DNA from 4 places in the Rhizobium sp. C104 genome. Region 1 is predicted to be linked to each of the others. Evidence: riboswitches for the same ligand, from Rfam matches in the RefSeq annotation. Region 1 holds a riboswitch; each other region holds the start of a gene.
The links. A riboswitch is a leader RNA that binds a small molecule or an ion and turns the genes downstream of it on or off. The one in region 1 is predicted to bind cobalamin.
Positions count from the first base shown of each region.

Region 2: linked by a shared signal. The riboswitch ahead of MF410_RS05400 (ABC transporter substrate-binding protein) and the one ahead of cobU (bifunctional adenosylcobinamide kinase/adenosylcobinamide-phosphate guanylyltransferase) in region 1 are both predicted to bind cobalamin.
Region 3: linked by a shared signal. The riboswitch ahead of nrdH (glutaredoxin-like protein NrdH) and the one ahead of cobU (bifunctional adenosylcobinamide kinase/adenosylcobinamide-phosphate guanylyltransferase) in region 1 are both predicted to bind cobalamin.
Region 4: linked by a shared signal. The riboswitch ahead of MF410_RS23210 (CbtB domain-containing protein) and the one ahead of cobU (bifunctional adenosylcobinamide kinase/adenosylcobinamide-phosphate guanylyltransferase) in region 1 are both predicted to bind cobalamin.

Region 1 is NZ_CP092348.1:1,005,938-1,011,442, forward strand. Features, by position in the region: gene MF410_RS06150 (chloride channel protein) at 1-1,213, opposite strand, end outside; cobalamin riboswitch at 1,493-1,886, shown strand; partial or broken gene cobU (bifunctional adenosylcobinamide kinase/adenosylcobinamide-phosphate guanylyltransferase) at 2,170-2,693, shown strand; gene cobW (cobalamin biosynthesis protein CobW) at 2,698-3,747, shown strand; gene cobN (cobaltochelatase subunit CobN) at 3,752-5,505, shown strand, end outside.
Region 2 is NZ_CP092348.1:867,369-872,873, forward strand. Features, by position in the region: gene blh (bifunctional sulfur transferase/dioxygenase Blh) at 1-677, shown strand, start outside; cobalamin riboswitch at 924-1,179, shown strand; gene MF410_RS05400 (ABC transporter substrate-binding protein) at 1,352-2,368, shown strand; gene MF410_RS05405 (iron ABC transporter permease) at 2,365-3,405, shown strand; gene MF410_RS05410 (ABC transporter ATP-binding protein) at 3,402-4,166, shown strand; partial or broken gene MF410_RS05415 (hypothetical protein) at 4,238-4,800, shown strand; gene MF410_RS05420 (HIT family protein) at 4,811-5,302, opposite strand.
Region 3 is NZ_CP092348.1:4,157,730-4,163,234, forward strand. Features, by position in the region: gene MF410_RS21600 (TIGR03862 family flavoprotein) at 1-252, opposite strand, end outside; gene MF410_RS21605 (helix-turn-helix domain-containing protein) at 320-742, opposite strand; gene MF410_RS21610 (heavy metal translocating P-type ATPase) at 814-3,108, shown strand; cobalamin riboswitch at 3,313-3,540, shown strand; gene nrdH (glutaredoxin-like protein NrdH) at 3,798-4,019, shown strand; gene nrdI (class Ib ribonucleoside-diphosphate reductase assembly flavoprotein NrdI) at 4,036-4,440, shown strand; gene nrdE (class 1b ribonucleoside-diphosphate reductase subunit alpha) at 4,419-5,505, shown strand, end outside.
Region 4 is NZ_CP092348.1:4,509,036-4,514,540, forward strand. Features, by position in the region: gene MF410_RS23200 (bifunctional diguanylate cyclase/phosphodiesterase) at 1-324, opposite strand, end outside; gene MF410_RS23205 (histidine phosphatase family protein) at 726-1,280, opposite strand; adenosylcobalamin (AdoCbl) riboswitch at 1,357-1,499, shown strand; gene MF410_RS23210 (CbtB domain-containing protein) at 1,512-1,721, shown strand; gene MF410_RS23215 (CbtA family protein) at 1,734-2,480, shown strand; partial or broken gene MF410_RS23220 (hypothetical protein) at 2,531-3,159, shown strand; partial or broken gene MF410_RS23225 (sulfite oxidase-like oxidoreductase) at 3,147-3,806, opposite strand; gene MF410_RS23230 (sensor histidine kinase) at 3,986-5,505, shown strand, end outside.

The DNA of each region.
Region 1 (5,505 bases):
CGAGCGCCAGGAAGGTCATCGTCAGCGGCCCGCCGATGACGGCGACGGCAAGCGAACTCATGCCGACCACGGCATAAATGACGGGCGTCAGCGTCGCATCGGCAAAATAGGGGCCGCAATAAGCAAAGAGCTTGCCGAGCAGGGCGCCCATGAACAGCGAGGCGAAGAACAGGCCGCCCCTGAAGCCCGAGCCGATCGAGATCGCCGAAGCCAAGGATTTCAACAGGAAGAGGCCGATCAGCGCCGGGATGGCGACGTCGCGGGAGAGGTTCAGATGCAACGCGCCATGGCCGGCCGAAAGCACCTGCGGCGAGATCATCGCCAGCAGCCCGACGATGATGCCGCCGAGGGCCGGGCGGAAGGGCGGGGCGATCGCGCTCTTGCGCGCCAGTTCTTCGACAAAGGCGACACCCTGCATGATCAGGATGCCGACGCCGGCTGAGACCGCGCCGAGCAGCAGCGCCGGGATATAATCGGCCGGCACGACCGCGCCGAAGCCGCCGATATCGATGGTGAAATCGCCGTGGGTGAGCAGCCTTGCGATCAGGGTGGAAACAAGGGCCGAAACCACCACAGGGGTCAGCGAGACGATCGTATAAGTGCCGATGATCAGTTCGAAGGCATAGAAGGCGCCGGTCAGCGGCGCGTTGAAGGCGGCGGCGATGGCGCCGGCTGCGCCGCAGCCGACGAGGACGCGGAGATCCGAGCGGCGAAGCTGCAGCTTCAGGCCGAGTTTCGAGGCGAGCCCTGCGGCAAGCTGGGTATAGCCGGCCTCCAGGCCGACGGAGGCGCCGAACCCGTTGGAGATCAGGTTCTGCACGGCGACGATAATGCTGTCAGTCAAGGACAGGCGGCCGCCATGCAGCGCATTGGCCTCGATCGGGTCGACCATCGGCTTCTTGCGGCGTTTGGCCAAAATGAAGAGCAACAGGCCGAGCAGGATGCCGCCGATGATCGGGGCGGTGAGCAGCAGCAGCTTGTCGTCGATCACCGACGAGCTCAACCTTTCGCTGTCGGCGATACCGAAGACCAACTGATGCAGTTCATTGGACACGAAGCTCATGCCGGTCACGGCAAGACCGGAGGCAATGCCGACGACAGCGCCCGCCAGAGACAGACCGACTTCGCTGCGGCGGGTCAGCGCCCGCAGCCGCCCCGGATCGAAGAAAACACGCAGCGCTCGGAACCGGCGCCGATCCAATTTCATAAGCATGGCAAGACAACTAGGCAGGAAGAGGCCCGGTCAAGGGCGATGGCGCAGTCCGCTTGCAGCGCAATTGCGGCGAAAAGCCGGCGGGCGCGTCAAATATTTATGACGTAAGCCTCTGATAAATGACGATATTCCTGGTCGAGTAAGTCGTGTTTGGATGAGCGTGCCTGCCTTGCCGCCCACGGCCGACCGCCAAGGCCGGTTGACTTCACTCCTGAGCTTGCCTAACCATCCCTCAACGGATGGTCGCCAGACCATCCCACGCGGATGGTCATCTGGCCATCCTCGGATATAACGGATGGTTCCGGATCGGCGTTACGCCTTCCGGATGAAAAGGGAATGTGACGGGGCGGACCCACACCGGGCGCCTTCATCACAGCCGACCCCGCGACTGTAGAGCGGTCAGGGTCTTCCATCCGGCATCGAGCCCTTCCTGCCCGCTTGCAATCATGCAGGCGGGCGTGACGGGCGACATGCCGGAAAAGCCACTGGACATGCATGGTGATCAACCGGGGTCGGACGCCTCTATTTCTACGAATCGTCCACCTCTTCACCAATGCAGCCGGGAAGGCGAGGCAGATCCGCTGGCACGATCAGGGGCGACCGGTTTCCGGTCCGCCCCGATCGCGGCCGACAACCGCGAGCCAGGAGACCTGCCATTCGTGCCGGGCGAAAAGCCCAATCCTGGGCAAGAGACCCGCTGCCAGCACGGAGGTTGTTTTGGCTGAACGATTGAATTCGGCGTTGCCTCGTGGGGTACTGGAGCGCATTTCCCTCTCCTCCCTCATTCCTGTGCCCGTCACAGGAATCCAGTGCGACCAAGTCCTTGGGCGCGAGAGACTTACTTCCCGAATGAGAGTCATTCACGGCGCGGACGCGCCGTGCCTGGATTCCTGTGACAGGCACAGGAATGAGGGAGCGTGGTGGGGTGTCGCATTCTCCCAGCAGGCCGTCTGCGCATGACGACCGCTCTCTCCAATGCCATTTTCATCCTCGGCGGCGCACGCTCCGGCAAATCCCGGTTTGCCGAAAACCTCGTCGTTGCAACCGGCCTCGATCGTCACTACGTCGCGACCGGCCGGGCGTGGGACGAGGAGATGCAGTCGCGGATTGCCCAGCACAGAGCCGATCGCGGCCCGTCATGGACGACGCATGAGGAACCGCTCCATCTCGTCGGCAGGCTCGCCGCCATCGACGGCGAGGGCCGGGTCGTGCTGATCGACTGCCTGACGCTCTGGGTCACCAATCTGATGATGGAGGAGCGCGATATGGCGGCGGATTTTTTGGCGCTCGCCGATTATTTGCCGCGGGCAAAGGCGCGGCTCGTTTTCGTGTCAAACGAGATCGGCCTCGGCATCGTGCCGGACAATCGCATGGCGCGGGATTTTCGCGATCATGCCGGCCGTCTCCACCAGCTGATCGCGGCAAAGGCCGCCGAAGTCTATTCATCGCGGCAGGCCTGCCGCTGAAAATGAAGGGTTAAATCCATGAATCAACAGAAGATTCCCGCAACCGTCATCACCGGTTTCCTCGGCGCCGGCAAGACGACGATGATCCGCAACCTGCTTACCAATGCCGGCGGTAAAAAGATCGCGCTGATCATCAATGAATTCGGCGATCTCGGTGTCGACGGCGAGGTGCTGAAGGGCTGCGGTGCGGAGAACTGCAGCGAGGACGACATCATCGAACTGACTAATGGCTGCATCTGCTGCACCGTCGCCGACGATTTCATTCCGACGATGACGAAGCTCTTGGAACGTGAGCAGCGGCCCGACCATATCGTCATTGAAACCTCGGGCCTCGCTCTGCCGCAGCCGCTGGTCGCCGCCTTCAACTGGCCTGACATTCGCACCCAGGTGACCGTCGACGGCGTCATCACGGTGGTCGACAGTGCGGCTGTTGCCGCCGGCCGGTTCGCCGACGACCACGATGCCGTCGAGGCGGCGCGCAGCGAGGATGAATCGCTCGATCACGAGAGCCCGATCGAGGAACTGTTCGAGGATCAGCTCACCTGCGCCGATCTCATCGTGCTCAACAAGACCGACCTGATCGACGTGGCCGGCCTCGGCCGGGTGCGCGACGAGGTCGCCGCCCGCACCTCGCGCAAGCCGGTGATGATCGAGGCGAAAAACGGCGAGGTGCCGGCCGGCATCCTGCTTGGCCTCGGCATCGGCACGGAGGACGATATCGCCAACCGCAAGTCCCATCACGAACTGGAGCATGAGGACGGCACGCCGCACGATCATGACGAATTCGACAGCTTCGTCGTCGATCTCGGCCCGGTCGCCGATCCGGCCGGCTTCATCGAGGCGCTGAAGAGCATCATATTGGCCCATGACGTGCTGCGCCTCAAGGGCTTCGTCGATGTTTCGGGCAAGCCGATGCGCCTGCAGCTCCAGGCAGTCGGCAGCCGCATCGACCACTATTTCGATCGCGCCTGGGCGCCTGGGGAAAACCGCGGCACGCGCCTCGTCGTCATTGGTCTGCATGAGATGGATCAGGGTGCGGTGAGAGCGGCGATCGAGGCGCTGGCGTAGGCCCATGCATCTGCTTCTGGCCCAGCAGGGAATGATCAGCGACGGCGAAGAGGCGATCGATCTCGGTCAGACGCCGGGCGATATCCTGTTTCTGTCGGCCGCCGACAGCGAGCTTGCGGCGATCGCGGCCGCCCATCGCGCCTGCGGTGGGCCGCATTCGCTGCGGCTTGCCAGCCTGATGAGCCTCAAGCACCCGATGTCGGTCGATACCTATGTCGAGCGCACGGCGCGGCACGCCAGGCTCATCATCGTCCGTGCGCTCGGCGGCGCCAGCTATTTCCGCTATGCGCTGGAGGCGCTGCATGCTGCAGCGTCCCGCGCCGGCGCGCAGATTGCGGTGCTGCCGGGTGATGCCAGGTCGGATGCGGGGCTGGTACCCTTCTCGAACATCGAGGTCGACGATCTCGATGCGCTCTGGGCCTATCTCATCGAGGGCGGCGAGGCCAATGGGCGCGCCTTTCTCGATTATGCCGCGGCGATGCTGTCGGGCGCGGAGAAGCCCGCGCCGGCGGTACCGTTGATGAAGGCGGGGATCTGGTGGGCGGGGCGAGGGCTGATCGGGGTCGAGGAGTGGCGGCGGGTGACAGAGAAGGTGGCGGTGGAGCCAATCGTCGCCATCAGCTTCTACCGAGCGCTCGTGCAGAGCGGCGAGACCAAGCCGATCGAAGCGCTGATCGAAGCCTTGCAGGCGCACGGTCTCCGGCCGCTGCCGGTCTTTGCCTATAGCCTCAAGGACCCCGTTTCGACCGGCATTATCGAGAGCGTGTTCTCAGTACTGAAACCCGATGTCGTGATCAACACGACCGGCTTTGCCGTCTCCGCGCCTGGTGCCGACCGGCAGCCGACGGTGCTGGAGGCGAATGGGGCGGTGGTGCTGCAGGCGATCTTGTCTGCGTCCTCCAAGGAAGCGTGGGCGGCCTCCTCGCAAGGCCTGTCGGCGCGCGATCTCGGCATGAACGTGGCGCTGCCCGAAGTCGACGGCCGGGTGCTGGCGCGGGCGGTCTCCTTCAAGACGGCGGCGCGTTACGATGCAGCCGTCGAGACCAACATTGTCGCCAGCGAACCGGATGCCGGCCGGGTGCGCTATACGGCGGAACTGGCCGCCAATTGGGCGCGGCTGCGCGCTACTCCGGCTCGCGACCGGCGCATCGCGCTCGTGATGGCGAACTATCCGAATCGCGACGGCCGGCTCGGCAACGGGGTTGGCCTGGATACGCCGGCCGGCAGCATCGAGGTGCTTCGGGCGATGGCGGCAGCGGGTTATCCGCTCGCCGATATTCCGGCCGATGGCGACGCGCTGATCCGGCATCTGATGCAAGGGCCGACCAATTCAGGTCATGACGGCAGGGTCATTCGCGAGACCCTTTCCCTGAGTCTCTACAACGGCTTCCTGGATACTCTTCCTAATAAGATTCAGGATGAGGTGAGGGCCCGCTGGGGCGATCCCGAGAACGATCCGTATTTTCTCGACGGCGTCTTCGCCCTGCCTTTCGCCCGCTTCGGTAGCGTCCTCGTCGGCATTCAGCCGGCGCGCGGTTATAATATCGATCCGAAGGAGAGCTATCATTCGCCGGATCTCGTGCCGCCGCACGGTTATCTTGCCTTCTATGCTTTCCTGCGGCGCGCGTTCGGCGCCGATGCCGTCATCCACATGGGCAAACACGGCAATCTCGAATGGCTGCCGGGCAAGGCGCTGGCGCTATCGGAGGAGTGTTATCCCGAGGCGATCCTCGGGCCGCTGCCGCATCTCTATCCCTT
Region 2 (5,505 bases), 140 kb from region 1:
GGCTGACGGTCGAGTGGATCCTCGACACGCATCCGCATGCCGACCATTTCTCCGCCGCGCACTATCTCAAAGGAAAGACCGGCGCGCCGACGGCGATCGGCGCCCATGTCACCGACGTGCAGGTGCTCTGGAAGGAAATCTACAACTGGCCGGCACTCGAAACCGACGGCTCGCAATGGGACCGGCTGTTTGCTGATGGCGACACTTTCGAGATCGGCGGGCTTAGAGCCCGCGTGATGTTCTCGCCCGGCCATACTCTTGCCTCGGTGACCTATGTGATCGGCGACGCCGCCTTCGTGCACGACACCGTGTTCACGCCGGATACCGGCACGGCGCGCACGGATTTTCCCGGCGGCAGCGCCAGCGCTCTCTGGCACTCGATCCAGGCGATCCTGTCGCTGCCCGAGGAGACCCGGCTCTTTTCCGGCCACGACTATCAGCCTGGCGGCCGTCACCCGCGCTGGGAAAGCACGGTAGCCGCCCAGAAGCGCGCCAATCCGCATATATCAGGCATCGACGAAGCCGGCTTCGTGGCGCTGCGCCAGGCGCGCGACCGCACGCTGCCGAAACCGAAGCTGATGCTGCATGCGCTGCAGGTCAACATCCGCGGCGGGCGGTTGCCCGAACCGGAGGCGAACGGGCGACGGTATCTGAAGATTCCGCTGGATGCGTTGTAGGAACGCAGGGAGCAGCGTTGCGGCGTGCTTCGAGGCTTCGCCCGTTCGGGCTGCGCACCTCAGCATGAGGGAGGTTGGTGGATGCCGCGCCCACGACAGCGGGAATAGTAGGATGCTTAAGAGACTCCATCCTGGGGATGAGAATGCTGGCATCATACCGGCCAACAGCGCTCCGACGTTCCGTCTCCATATTTCGCCCACCAAACCCAATCTTCCGCAATAATGATTGACGTCGTGCGGGCGGGCGACGTAACTGGCGGTGACGGTTCCCTGAAGATGACTCCAAGGGGATTAATAGGGAACACGGTGAGGACGACCCAGTAGGGACCGAGACCGTGGCTGCCCCCGCAACTGTAAGCGGATTGTCGATCATCTCAGCTGTGGCCAGCGACTGGCCATCTCTGAAGGGCTTATGGCCCTGCCACTGCGATATATCGCGGGAAGGCGGATGAACGACTTATATCCGCAAGCCAGGAGACCTGCCGTCAATCACGATCCAATCAACCGGGCGGGGATGCCCGGATAAGGAACAGACATGATTGACCTTCTGAACCTTCGCCGAATTTCGGCATGCATCCGTCTCGATTGGGCCTCCTGCGGCTAGCGCGCGCGTCAGCGTGCCTTCGGCCGCGCGTGCGGCATAACCGTGCTTTTTCCTTCAATCGAGGTTTTTCATGCGCCAGATTCTCGCCACCATGACATTTGCCTTCGGGCTGATCGGCCTTGCGGCACCGAGCCTTGCTGCCACCCAATATCCTTTGACCATCACCAATTGCGGTGAGCAGGTGACTTTCCAGAAGGCGCCGTCGAAGATCGTTTCGATCGGCCAGGGAATGACCGAAATTCTTTTCTCGCTCGGCCTTGCCGACAAGATCGCCGGCACGGCCGTCTGGGTCGGTCCCGTGCTGCCGCAATATGCCGCGGCGAACAGCAGGATAAAGCGTCTCGCCGACAATGATCCGAGCTTCGAATCCGTCGTCGGACAGGAGCCCGACCTGGTGGCGGCCGAGTTCGAATGGCATGTCGGCGCGCAGGGCTCCGTCGGCAAGCGGGAGCAGTTTCAGGATCTCGGGATCAATACCTATCTTTCGCCGGCCGATTGCGTCGCCAAGGTCAACACCGATGGCGGCGACGGTGTGCGCAAGGAGCTGTTCACGATGGCGCTGATCTATCGCGAAATCGCCGAACTCTCAGAGATCTTCGACGTGAAGGAGCGCGGCGATGCGCTGATTTCCGAGCTGAAGAAGCGCGAGGCGGATGCCGTCGCCTCGATATCAGCCGCATCGGGCAAGAGCCTGCCCATCGTCTTCTGGTTCTCCAGCAAGGAAGTCAACGGCGACGCCTTCATTGCGGGCAAGAACAGCGCGCCTGCCTATATACTGAAGGCGATCGGCGCCAGGAATGTCGTCACCACCGAGGAGGAATGGCCGCTGGTCGGCTGGGAAACCATCGCCCAGGCGAACCCGGCCGTCATCGTGCTCGCCACCATGGACCGGCGCCGCTACGCCGCCGACGATCCGAAGGTCAAGATCGATTTTCTCGAGAACGACCCCGTGACCAAGGAACTCGATGCCGTCAGGAACAGGCACTTCGTGATGATGGACGCGCAATCGATGAACCCAACGATCCGCACGATCGACGGCATCGAGACCTTGGCGAACGGCATCAAATCCTTCGGCCTCTCGCAGTGAAGGCAGCGTCGGTCAGGAAACAAGGATGGTGGGCGCTCGCCGCGCTCACCATTTCAGCCCTTCTCCTTCTCGGACTGATGATCAGCCTTGCCGTTTCGATCGGCGAGATCGCGATCCCGCTGGCGACAACGGCGGAGGCCGTCTCCAACCGGCTGTTCGGAACGCAGTTCGAACTCAGCCGCATCCACCAGGGCATCGTCTGGGATTATCGTCTGAGCCGGGCGCTGGTTGCGGCCAGCGCCGGCGCGTCGCTCTCGCTCTGCGGCGCCGTGCTGCAGGCGCTGCTGCGCAATCCGCTGGCCGAACCCTATGTGCTCGGCATCTCCGCCGGCGCCTCGACGGGAGCCGTCTGCGTGATGATCCTCGGCCTCGGCTACGGTGTTCTTGGCCTTTCCAGCGGCGCCTTCATCGGCGCGGTCATTGCCTTTCTGCTGGTCGGCTTCCTGGCGACGGGTGCGGGAGGAACCGGCGAACGCATCATCCTGTGCGGCGTCGCCGGTTCGCAGCTCTTCACTGCGCTGACCTCCTACATCGTGACGACATCGGCGAATGCCGAGCAGGCGCGGGGCATCCTGTTCTGGCTTCTGGGTTCGCTCAGCGGCGTGCGCTGGCCGGATGTCTATCTCTCGGTGCCGATCGCGCTCACAGGTTTCGTCATCTGCATGGCCCATGTCAGGGCGCTCGATGCCTTCGCCTTCGGTACGGATGCGGCGGCCTCGCTCGGCATTGCGGTGCGCCGCGTCCAGATCCTGCTGTTCGGCCTGACAGCGGCGATGACGGCAAGCGTCGTCAGCATGGTCGGCTCGATCGGCTTCGTCGGCCTGGTCATTCCCCATGCCGCCCGCTTCCTCGTCGGGCCGGGCCATCGGCGGCTGCTGCCGGCAACAGCACTCGGCGGCGCGATCTACATGGTCGGCGCCGATATCGTCTCGCGCATCATCATCCCACAGCAGGTCCTGCCGATCGGCGTTGTTACGGCGCTCTTCGGCGCGCCAGCCTTTGCCGTCATCCTCTATCGCGTGCGGAGGAGCGCATGAGCATTACGATCGACGCGGTGAGTTTCGCCGCAGGCGACACGGTCATCGTCAACGGCGTCAGCCTGACGGTGGCAAAGGGCAAGGTGCTCGGTCTGCTCGGGCCGAACGGGTCCGGCAAATCGAGCCTGCTGAGGCTGATCTGCCGGCTGCGCAAGGTCCGCAGCGGCGTCATCCGGCTGGGCGACGACGATATCGCTTCGCTGTCGCGCGCCGCCCTTGCGCGGCGCATCGCCTTCGTCGAGCAGCAATCGACGACCGAGACGCAACTGACCGTGCGCGACGTGGTGCGGCTCGGCCGCACGCCGCATCGCGGGATGCTTGCGCCCTTCGGCGCGGAGGATGATGCCGCGGTCGAGGAGGCGCTGTTGCGGGTCGACATGCAGGCGAGGGCGGGCCAGCTCTGGCAGACGCTGTCGGGAGGCGAGCGACAGCGCGTCCATATTGCGCGGTCGCTGGCGCAGGCGCCGGGCGAGCTGCTGCTCGACGAGCCGACCAATCATCTCGATATCCAGCACCAGCTCGACATTCTCCGGCTGATCTCGAAGCTCGGCATCACCTGCATCGTCGCTCTGCACGATCTCAACCTGGCGGCAATGTTCTGCGACAGCCTGGCGGTGCTTCAGAAGGGTGAGGTCGTCGCCGCGGGCGCGCCGGAGGAGGTGCTTACCGAGGATATGATCGGCAGGGTTTTCGGCGTTCGCGCCCATGTCCAGAAGTCGGCAGTGCATGGGCGGCACCACATCCAATACGTCCTGGATTGAGGAATGGCCTTTTTCCTGGACTGGCGTATGATTTCCGAGGGCGCCTGCGCCCGGTCGAACGGAGTTTCGAGATGCTCGAACGAAATCAGTTTCCCCTGCGGCCCGTCGTCCCCGGCTTCGCTGTCGCCTGGGTCGCCATCATTTCAGGCGCGAGCGTCGCTCTCAGCCTGATTTTTGCCTGCGTCACGCCCTTCGTGGCCCTGGCGGCGGTATCGGCGGTCATTGTTCCCCGGCGCATGGCGCTGACGGCGGTCCTGCTGGCCTGGCTCGCCACCAGATGGTCGGGTATCTCGTGCTCGGCTATCCCCAGACTTGGGACAGCTATGCGTGGGGTCTGGCGATCGGTCTTGCCGCATTTGCATCCCTGGCCGCAGCGCTCGGCGTGCTTCACCTTGCGGCCGGCCTGACCGTCACCGCGGCCGGCGCCTTCATGGCCGGCTTCGTTGCCTATGAAGGCGTGCTCTTTGCTGCGACGGCGGTGCTTCCGTCAGGCGAGGAAGCGTTTTCGGCGTCTGTGGTGGCGAATGTCCTGCTGATCAATTCTCTGGCCGCGATCGGCCTGGTCTGCCTTCACGCCGGCGCGGCAGCCGGCCGTGCGCTCGTTGCAAGCCAGGCGGGACCGGCGTTGCCTTAGGCGCAAAGACCTAAGGTGCCGGAAACCGCATTACCTCCCGCAACAGCGCAATGACCTCTGAGACCGACGGCCCTCTGACCGGTGGCGACACTGCGCGTTCACAGAACTCGCGCCAGACGAACAGCGTCAGTTCCGCGCCGTCCGCTGCGGTTTCTCCGCGTCCTTCTGCAAAGTTCTCGAGCAGACGATACCGGCCGTCCTTCCAGAACAACTCCTCCACCCAGTCATATATCGGAATGACATGAAAATGGATCGGATAACCGGGCGAGTGCCCGTATCGGCCGATATAGACGCGCTGAGCATTCAGGTCTTGTTTCAGCGCCTTCTGCGTTCTTGCAAGCAATGGGCCGAATTCGCCCAACGCCTTTTCCGATAAATCCGAAAGGTCAGTCGTGTCGGTCTTGGAACTGATCATGAGATAGCCGGGAAGGGCGGACTTCATCCGGTGGTTTACGAGCCATCCCGTGGTCTCGGCAACATGAAACTGCAGAGGAATCTGCAAGCGCCGCCTCTTTCGCTTTCGCAAAGGAACATTTCAACGCGGGAGAATAAGCAGTTTTGCAAGGGCTGCAACGGCGATCTTCAAGATCGATGCTCACTCGCTCTCGGCTCCGCGGCGCTCGCTCGCAAGCCCAACGAGCACGAATGGGTGGCGAACGGCAAGGCGCTGAAGTGAAATGCGCCAAGCATGGGTTGAGATCGTCG
Region 3 (5,505 bases), 1.4 Mb from region 1:
GATATCGCCAGGGGTAAAGGCATCCAGAGCCGGCCGCAGCCGGGAAGAAGCGGCGCCGAAGCGCGTGGCGAAACGGGCATAATCCTCGGAATGGGTAATGTTCAGTCCCGACTTGCCGGCCAGCAGAAACTTGCGGGCGAAGGTTGGCATGGCGTCGTAGACCGTCACCGCATGGCCGGAGAGCGACAGCAGTTCGGCGGCCGCCAGTCCCGCCGGGCCGCCGCCGATGATGGCCATTCGCTTCTGGTCCATGGATGTCTTTGCCCGATTCTTTCTGGTGCCGTTTTGGCGCGGCTGCGCCTTGCCCGCAAGGGCGGGTTCAGTGATGCGAATGCGTGCACTGGCCGTGGTCGGCGAGAACCTCGATGACGCGGCATTGATCGACGCGGCCGTGGCCGCAGCCTTCCACCATGGTTTCCAGCTCGGCCTTCAGCGCCATCAGGCTGCGGATGCGCTGCTCGACCTCGACGAGACGAGCCTTGGCGATAGCATCGGCCGAGGCGCAGGATTGGTGCGGATCATCCTGCAGGGTCAGCAGCGTGCGGATCGCCTCGATCTCGAAGCCGAGTTCGCGGGCATGGCGGATGAAGGCGAGGCGACTGATATCGGCAGGTTCGAAGGAGCGCTGGTTGCCTTCGCTGCGGCTCGGCGCCGCGAGCAGGCCGATGCTCTCGTAATAACGCACCGTCGGCACCTTGACGCCGCTCTGGCGGGCGGCTTCACCGATCGTGATCTTTTTCATGATTTTCCTCTTGCACCTCTAGTCACTAGAGGATGTAGGAGGGATGCTTCTGTTTGACAAGGAAGCGGATCATGGCAGAGAGCGAGACACGATATCGGGTTGGCGGCATGGATTGCGCCTCCTGCGCAACCAAGATCGATACGGCGGTCAGACGCGTGGCGGGTGTCGCCGATGTATCCGTCTCGGTGATGGCGGGCACGATGACTGTCCGGCACGATGGCAGCAGCGATCTCAAGGCGATCGAGAAGAAGGTAACCGGGCTTGGCTATTCCGTCGCGCCGCTTTCCGGAAACGCTGCGCCAGCACATGAACGCGGTCCGCAGCATCGTCACGACCATGGACATGATCACCGCGATCAGGCGGACCATGACCACGAACATGCGGTGCATGATCATGAAGGCCACGATCATGCAGGCCATAGCCATGACCATGCAAGTCATGACCACGACGATCATGGCGAGAAGGAAATCGAGGGGCTGCACGGGCACGACCATGCGCCAATGGCCGGTCCCTGGTGGCAGAGTGAGAAGGGTCGGCTGACCATCCTTTCCGGTGCGGCACTCGTTGTCGCCTACACCGTCGGCCATCTCGTGCCGGCGATTGCATCCTATGCCTTCATCGTTGCCATGCTGATCGGTCTGGTGCCGATCGCGCGGCGTGCCGTCATGGCCGCTTTCTCAGGCACACCGTTTTCGATCGAGATGCTGATGACGATCGCCGCCGTCGGCGCCGTCATCATCAATGCCGGCGAAGAGGCGGCAACCGTTGTGTTCCTGTTCCTCGTTGGCGAGCTGTTGGAAGGGGTGGCAGCGGGCAAGGCGCGCGAAAGCATCCAGTCGCTGACGTCGCTGGTGCCGAAGACCGCGCTACTCGAAGACAATGGGCAGACACGGGAGGTGCCAGCGGAAAGCCTTTCGGTCGGCGCCGTCATCGTGGTTCGCCCTGGCGACCGGATCTCGGCGGACGGCGTCGTTGTCTCCGGTGAGAGCGCGATCGACGAGGCGCCGGTGACGGGCGAGAGCACGCCGGTGCGCAAGGGCGTCGATGCCATCGTTTTTGCCGGCACGGTCAATGGCGATGCCGTGCTCAGGGTTCGCGTCACGGCGGCGGCTGCCGACAATACCATCGCCCGCGTCGTCAAGCTGGTCGAAGAGGCGCAGGAATCGAAGGCGCCGACCGAACGTTTCATCGATCGGTTCTCGCGTTACTACACGCCCGGCGTTGTGGTTGTCGCGGGGCTGGTGGCGGTCGTTCCGCCGCTTTTGTTCGACGGTTCGTGGAGCGAATGGGTCTATAAGGGCCTTGCCATTCTGCTGATCGGCTGCCCCTGCGCGCTTGTCATCTCGACGCCGGCGGCGATTGCTGCCTCGCTTTCATCCGGTGCGCGGCGCGGGCTGCTGATGAAGGGCGGCGCAGTGCTGGAAACGCTCGGCAAGGTGACGATGGTCGCCTTCGACAAGACAGGCACGCTGACGGAAGGCAAGCCTCAGGTGACCGATATCGTTTCCTTCGGATTGAGCGAGACGCAGGTCTTGTCGCGAGCGGCGGTGCTGGAGCAGGGCTCCAGCCATCCACTGGCGCTGGCGATCCTCAACCGCGCCAAGGCGGACGGCGTTCCCGTGCCGCCGGCCTCCGAGCTGGAAGCGCTGCCGGGCAAGGGTGTCAGCGGCAACGTCGGCGGTGAGACGCTCGATCTGCTGTCCCCATCCGCTGCTCGCGAGCGCGGGGCGCTCGATGGGGAAAAGGATGCACGCATCAGGGCGCTGAACGACGAGGGCAAGAGCGTGTCGGTGCTGCTCGTCAACGGTGTTGCGGCCGGCCTGATCGCCATGCGTGACGAGCCGCGTGAGGACGCCGAGGCCGGGCTCGCTGCGCTCAAATCAGCCGGCGTCAAGGCGATGATGTTGACGGGCGACAACAAGCGGACGGCAGCAGCCGTTGCCGGCATGCTCGGCATCGACTGGCGGGGCGAAATGATGCCGGAGGACAAGCAGCGGGTCGTCGGCGAATTGAAGCGCCAGGGCTTCATCGTCGCCAAGGTCGGCGACGGCATCAACGATGCTCCGGCGCTGGCCGCCGCCGATATCGGCATCGCCATGGGCGGCGGCACCGATGTGGCGCTGGAGACGGCCGATGCCGCCGTGCTGCACGGGCGCGTCGGCGACGTGGCGCGGATGATCGAACTGTCCAAACGGACGATGCGCAACATCCTGCAGAATATCAGCATCGCGCTCGGGCTGAAGGCGGTGTTCCTGGTGACGACGATTGCCGGCATCACCGGGCTCTGGCCGGCGATTCTCGCCGATACCGGTGCGACCGTGCTGGTGACGATCAACGCGCTGAGGCTGTTGCGGGTCGAGGGATAAACTCTCTTCGCAGCGACGATGCGGGCTGATCCGGAATCGACAATCGTAGAGCCGGCTATAGGCCGGCTCTCTTCGTTTCGGCCTTCTCGACAGCCTCTTTTCGTTAAGCCTTCGTTAGCCATGTTTTTCACAGGAACGTAGCGATTTCAAACCTGTCGTAACGCAATGCACAAACCATCCGTTGACGTGATTTCGGATTCGCGTACTATATCTAGTGTTCAAGGTTCCTTCGATTCGTGTCGGATCGCGGGCTAAGACGGGAATACGGTGCGTTTCGCCATGACGGCGCAGCAAGGCCGGAGCTGCCCCCGCAACTGTAAGCGGCGAGCAACTGTCCGATTTCAGGTCACTGAGGCATGATGCCTCGGGAAGGCTGGGGCAGGGTGCTTCGACCCGCAAGCCAGGAGACCTGCCTTGAACTAGATGTCCACGGGCGGGGTGTCCGGAAGGTCGCGTGAATGACAGCGGAATGATTCGCGCCTGTTACGCTGCCCCGAACGTCCGCATGAGCACTTCGGGGTTGAAGTCATGTCCAGAATATCAAGGCCGCCGCCCGCGCAAATCCCGAGAGGGATCGTATCAGGCGTTTAAACGCCGACTTTGCCAGATCACCAAATGTTGCCCCGGACGCTGCAAGGCGCCCGATCCCAGTCTTGCGTCCTGAATTCTTTGACATCACGAGGAACATGATGAGCGTTACCGTCTACAGCAAACCCGCCTGCGTCCAGTGCACCGCCACCTATCGCGCCCTCGACCGGCTGGGCGTCGATTACGACATCGTCGATATCTCGCAGGATACCGAAGCGCTCGATCGTGTCCGCAGCCTCGGCTACATGCAGGCGCCGGTCGTGATCGCCGGCGAGCGGCATTGGGCGGGTTTCCGCCCCGATATGATCAGCGCGCTCTCCTGACCCGAGGAAAAAGGCGATGGGGCTGATCGTTTATTATTCCAGCCGCTCCGAGAATACCCATCGCTTCGTCGCCAGGCTCGGACTGCGCGCGGCGCGCATTCCGGCTGGCGGCGCAGAGGCGTTCCCTATCCGCGAACCCTTCGTTCTCATTGTGCCGACCTACAGCGGCGACGGTGGCAAGGGTGCCGTTCCCAAGCAGGTGATCCGTTTCTTGAACGATGCGGAAAACCGAGGACATATCCGCGGCGTGATTGCCGCGGGCAACAGCAATTTCGGCGAGACATACGGGCTCGCCGGCGACGTGATCTCGCAAAAATGCCAGGTGCCTTACCTCTACAGGTTCGAGCTCATGGGCACGGCCGAGGATGTCGCCAACGTCAAACACGGAATGGAACAATTTTGGACACGGGAACAACTCTGACGCGGGATGCGGGCGCAAAACCGCATAACACTTTTGCTCATCCCGCCGGCGAACGCCCTTTGAAAGCGGCGGAGACGCTCGACTATCACGCGCTGAACGCGATGCTGAACCTCTATGACGACGAGGGGAAGATCCAGCTCGACAAGGACCGCATGGCGGCGAAGCAGTATTTTCTGCAGCATGTGAACCAGAACACCGTGTTCTTTCACAATCTGAGGGAAAAGCTCGATTACCTCGTCACCGAGGGTTATTACGAGCAGGAGGTTCTCGACCAGTATTCCTTCAATTTCGTCCGCGACCTGTTCGATCAGGCCTATGCGAGGAAATTCCGTTTTCCGACCTTCCTCGGCGCCTTCAAATATTACACCAGCTATACGCTGAAGACCTTCGACGGAAAGCGCTATCTCGAGCGCTACGAGGACCGCATCTGCATGGTGGCGCTGACCTTGGCGCGGGGTGACGAGGCCCTTGCCCGCGACATGGTCGACGAGATCATTTCCGGCCGTTTCCAGCCGGCAACGCCGACCTTCCTCAATGCCGGCAAGAAGCAGCGTGGCGAACTTGTCTCCTGCTTCCTGCTGCGCGTCGAGGACAATATGGAATCGATCGGCCGCTCGATCAATTCGGCGCTGCAGCTGTCGAAGCGCGGCGGCGGCGTGGCTCTGTCGCTGACGAATATCCGTGAGGCCGGCGCGCCGATCAAGCAGATCGAAAACCAGTCCTCCGGCATCATCCCGGTCATGAAGCTGCTCGAAGACTCGTTCTCCTATGCCAATCAGCTGGGTGCGCGCCAGGGCGCGGGCGCCGTCTATCTCAACGCCCATCACCCCGACATTATGCGCTTCCTCGACACAAAGCGCGAAAATGCCGACGAGAAGATCCGCATCAAGACGCTGTCGCTCGGCGTCGTCGTGCCCGACATCACCTTCGAACTCGCCAAGAACAACGAGGATATGCATCTGTTCTCGCCTTACGACGTGGAGCGCGTTTACGGCGTGCCCTTCACCGAGATTTCGGTGACGGAAAAGTACCGGGAGATGGTGGCGGACGCTCGCATCTCGAAGA
Region 4 (5,505 bases), 1.0 Mb from region 1:
CTTGCGTTCGAAGGCGTAGCGGTTCGGCAGCTTGGTCAGATGGTCGTGGGTCGCGGTCCAATCGGCCTTCGCCTGGGCGGCGGCGCGCAGTTCCGTTTCCTTGCGCAGGTCGGCGATGCGCAGCACCGAATAGATGAAGCTCATGGCGCCGGCGATGCCAAGCGCCAGAACGAGTTTGTCGGCGCCGTATTCGCCGAAACCGGTCATGAAGAAGACAAGGCTGTCGTCAAGCTGCAAAAGCGCGCCGAGGAGCCAGAGAGTTATCCCAAGCCCGACGATCGATACGCATTGCCTTCCGGCCCTGCTCTGGAAAAACACCGGCATGTGGCCTTCTCCATCTCCACCATCTGCCGAACTATCATGAAAGTCTGAAATGTTCGTTGAAACCAGAAGGCGAATTTTTGGAGGCGGCAGCCTGTTGCTGCACCGTTGAGGGACTGAGGATGCTGAGCCGGGACGGGAAAGAACGAAGGCGAGCGTGCTGGTGCATCGCTCGCCTTTTCTCGTGCTTCAGGCGGTGACGATCAGCAGCGGAACGCTGACGATGAGACCGACCAGAACCGTGATTGTGGCGACACGCATCAAACGCAGACGACGCGTGCGCTCCCCACTCCAATCATATGTCATTCTTCCATCTCCTTGGGAAAGGAAGTAGTCCCGGTCAAACCCGGTTCAATAGAGATGACGCGATTTGCTTGTGTAAGGCTGGATAAAATGAGGAGCCGCTAATACGGAAAGCGCAGAGACCAGCGGCTGCCATTGCTGGTCATGCAAACGATGGCGAGCGGCTCGATATCGCTCCGCCAGAAGGAGGAGTGCGGCGCCTGAAGCACATGGGCGACCGCCGCCCGGATCACGGCCGCGTGGCTGATGGCAATCACATGGCCGCCGAGGGCGGATTCACCGTCCATCCAGCCGGCGACGCGTGTTCTGAGATCAAGAAGGCTTTCGCCACCATGCGGGGCCGCTTCCGGATCGCTCATCCAGGCCACGAGGTTCTCCGGCTCTTCGGCCTCGATCGTTGTGATCGACCTGCCGGCCCAGCGGCCATGGTCGCAGTCACGCAGCGCCTGATCTATCCGGGCTTCGAGGCGGAGCGCGTCAGCGGTCTGGCGGGCGCGCAAAGCGGGGCTGGTGGCGATACGGTCGGCGCGGGGTGGGGCAGCCATCCGGCCGGCGTCTTCCGCCGCCTTGCCTTCCAGCGGTTCGTCAAGTGGGAACAGCGTCTTGCGGCTCGCCGTCGTCGCGCCGTGGCAGATCCAGGTGAGGCGCGTATTCACAGTCTTCCGATCTCCCGGGGTGCAGTGGGACGGCCCTTTGCCGGCTCGTGAAGTTTCGTTGACAGTCTCTTCGGCGAGCAGATATAACCGTGTTGTTGCGGGTTTGGAAGCCGGTGGAAATCCGGCGCGGTCGCGCCACTGTGACCAGCGTGTTGAAGCTTTTTCACGCTGGAAGTCAGACCTTACCGCACAAACACTCTTTCGACTGAACGCGTCATTCCGGAGGAATACATGTCTGACACCACTTTCGCGCCCGCCGCGGCGCCGGCCCCGATCCCCGTCGGCGAAATCCTGCCCTGGGCGATCTTCGGCGGCCTGCTGATGCTTATCGCCATCTATTTCGTTGGCACCGAGGAAGGCGCGATGGCGCTGTTCAACGGCATGTATGTGCACGAATTCGTGCATGACGCCCGCCATCTCCTTGGCTTTCCCTGCCACTAGGGAGATATTGACATGGTTGGAAACCTTCTCCTTCGCGGCATGCTCGCGGGGCTGCTCGGTGGCATCCTCGTTTTCGCTTTCGCCCATGTCTTCGGCGAGCCGCTGGTCGATGCGGCGATCGCTTTCGAGGAGGCGAGCGCCCAGGCGGCCGGCGAAGCTGCCGAACCTGAAATCGTCAGCCGGGCCACCCAGGCCGGTCTCGGCCTTTTCACCGGCGTCATGGCTTACAGCATCGCCGTCGGCGGGCTTTTCGCGCTCGCTTTTGCTTTCGTGCACGGCCGCGTCAGCAATCTTTCGGCGCGCGGCACCTCGGCGGTCATCGCCATTTTCGCCTACGTGGCGATCGTGCTCGTTCCCGCTATCAAATATCCGGCCAACCCGCCGGCGGTCGGCAATGCCGATACGATCGGCGTCAGGACCGAGCTGTTCTTCCTGATGATTGTCGTCTCGCTCGCCGCGCTGATTGCCGCGGTGGCGCTGTCGCGCCGTCTTTCCGAGCGTTTCGGCCTCTGGAACGGCGCGATCATTGCCGGCATCGCCTATCTCGTCTTCATCGTGCTCGTGCTCTATCTGCTGCCGCCGATCAACGAGGTGCCGGAGAACTTCTCGGCCATGGTGCTCTGGCGTTTCCGGACGACAACGCTCGCCATGCATGCGATCCTCTGGGCAACACTTGGCCTTGGCTTCGGGGCGCTGGCGGAAAAGCGGCTTGCTGCGAAGGGCGGCCAGCGGAGCCGGCCGGCAACGGCACTCCGCTGAACGCAATGAAGGGCGCCGTTTTGCCGGCGCCCTTGGGTTTTCAAGCGACCATGAAAAGCAGCAGAGCCATATCAATCCTGTCGGCGGCCTTTGCCGCCGCCTTCTTTTGCATGCCTGCTGAAAACGCCCTTGCTCATAGTCGCAGCGCCGGCGGCAGCCAAGCGGGTCTCGATATCCCAGAAATTTCGCATGGCGAGATGGCGGTGATTTCGCACTATCGCGGCCGAATTATCGGCCTGTGTCCCGCGCAGTCGATACAAACGAGCCCTTCCGCCGCGTTCTGAACTATGCCGAAATCCAATATTCCTATTGTCTTTGGGGGCGGATGCCGGGCAGCGTGGCCGACGAGGAAAGTCCCTTCAACGAATGCGCCCACGCCTACCTCGCGGCGACGAAAGCTGTGTTGATGGCGATGCGCGAGATGCCAGGGGAGCGGGCTGTGGCGAGTGAAATCATTTCCGCGGTCGACGCCGACATGGTGCGGCGCGGGCTTGCGCTCATCACCTGCCGGTTCAGCGGCGAGGCCTTCAACACCGCCGGTCTCGTCAATCCACGCTGGAGCAAGGTGCCGCTTCATCCCGCCAGCATGGCGTCGCTGACGGCGCTCGCCTTGATGCTCGGGCTTGGTGTCCTTGCGCTGGGCCGCTTTCTGCGGCCGAAGACTCGATCGTCGGAATAGCGCTGCTCGCGCCACGGATCGCCATACATATGATAGCCGTTCTTTTCCCAGAAGCCGGCTTCGTCCTCCGGCATCAGTTCGATGCGGCGCAGCCATTTGGCGCTTTTCCAGAAGTAAAGATGCGGCACGACGAGGCGCATCGGGCCGCCGTGGTCCGGCGTCAGCGGCAGGCCTTCCCAGGATGTCACTAGGATCGCGTCCTCGGCGGCGAAGTCGGCAAGCGGCAGGTTGGTGGTATAGCCATCATAACTCGTCAGCATGACGTAAGCGGCTTCCGGCTTCGGCATGGCGAGATCGAGCAGATCGCGCGTGGAAACACCCTTCCATTTGTTGTCGTAGCGCGACCAGGTGGTGACGCAGTGGATATCGCTGACCTTGGTGCTCTGCTCAATCGCGTGGAAGTTGGCCCAGGTGAGGGTGAGCGGGGTTTCGACAAGGCCGCGCACTTCGAGACGCCAGGTTTCGGTGGATATGACGGGCTGCTGGCCGAGATCGAGCACCGGCCAGTTCTTGACGAGGTGCTGGCCGGGCGGCAGGCGCTCGGTTTCAGGGCGGGCTATGCGACCAGTCAGGAACTTGCCCTCAGCCGCCCAGCGCCGCTTGGAGCTGGTGAGCTTGCTATCGGCGGGCGTGTTGTCGTCACTCATGATAGGGTTCCCTTGCGATGCAGCAATAGGATATCGGCCTTTGCCGGGTGTCAAGTTCGACGGCCCTTGGAAATCGCTGCCGGTATTATTAGACTTGGGTATGCCTCACTGGGGAGTGGAGGCGGAAAGGGGAGGAGCCGGATCTGTCTTCGAGATATCGTGCGATAGCGGCGTTGCTGGTGGTGCCGGTGATCATCTTCGCCTTCTTCACCTATGGAAGCGCGATCGCGACGCGCGCCTATATGGGGGAAGCCTCGGCGCAGGCGGGAACGGCGTTGCGCCTTGCCGTCTCGGCCCTCAGCGGTCACCTCAACCGCTACGAGGCGCTGCCGGCACTGATCGCCGATCACGACGACATCAAGGAACTGGTGAGTGCACCCGAGGATGCGGTCTTGCGCGATGCGGCCAATCTCTATCTCAAGGAGATCAACGGCCTGCTGAAATCCTCCGACATTTATGTGGTCAAACCTGATGGAGAGACCATCGCGGCCAGCAATTACGATGGACCGGGAAGCTTCGTCGGGCAGAATTTCAGCTACCGGCCTTATTTCCAGGACGCGATCGAAGGCCGGCAGGCGCGGTTCTATGCACTCGGCACTACCTCGCTAAAGCGCGGCTATTATTTCTCGGCGCCTATCAGGGTGGAGGCGGATATTCGTGGCGTCATCGTCTTCAAGGTCGATATCGACATGATCGAAGCCTCCTGGGGCGGCGGCGAATACAAGATCTTCGTTTCCGATCCGGAGGGTATCATCTTCATGTCGGGCAGCCCGGAATGGCTGTACGGGGCGATCCTGCCGCTGACGGCTGACCGTATCGCACGGACGGAAGCGTCGCGGCGTTATGCCAATGCCAGGCTGACAGAGTTGCCGGTGTCGCGCCAGCGCTTTGAGCCGCATGAGCTGATGACGCTTAACGGCGAGCGCGGGTCTAGCGAATATCTGGTGCTCTCGCACTACATGCCGACCGAAGATTGGACGGTGAACGTGCTGATGGAAACGAGTTCCATTCGCGCCCAGGCGCGCACGGCGCTTGCGGCCGTCTTTCTCATCCTCTGCATCGCCGGGCTTGCGGTCGCAGTTCTGCGCCAACGGCGGGCGCGGCTTGCCGAGCGCATGCAGTTGCAGGCCGAGGCCCGCAACGAGCTGGAACGGCGCGTCGAGGAACGCACGGCCGACCTTGCTCGCGTCAACAGCCGCATCGAAGAGGAAATAGCCGAGCGGCGGTTGACCGAGCAGCAGCTGCGCCAGACCCAGGCCGACCTCATCCAGGCCGGAAAACTTGCCGGTCTCGGACAGATGTCGGCTGCCCTTTCCCACGAGTTCAACCAGCCGCTCGCCGCCGCCAAGACCTATACGGACAGCGCCTCGGTGCTCATTGATCGCGGTCGGACGGAGGAGGCGCGGGACAATATCCGGCGCATCGGCGGGCTGATCGACCGGATGGCATCGATCAGCCGTCACCTGCGCAACTTCGCCCGTAAGCCGAACGAGAAGCTCGGTCCTGTTTCGCTCGACGAGGCTATGCGCGATACGCTCGAGATCATCGCCTGGCGGCTGAAGGCGGCGGAAGCAGAGCTGTTGCTCGATCTCGGGCCGCGTCCGCCGGTGGTGCGTGCCGGCTCGGTGCGTTTGCAGCAGGTGCTGGTGAATGTGATTTCCAATGCGGCCGATGCCGTGGAAGGCCTGGACGACAGGCG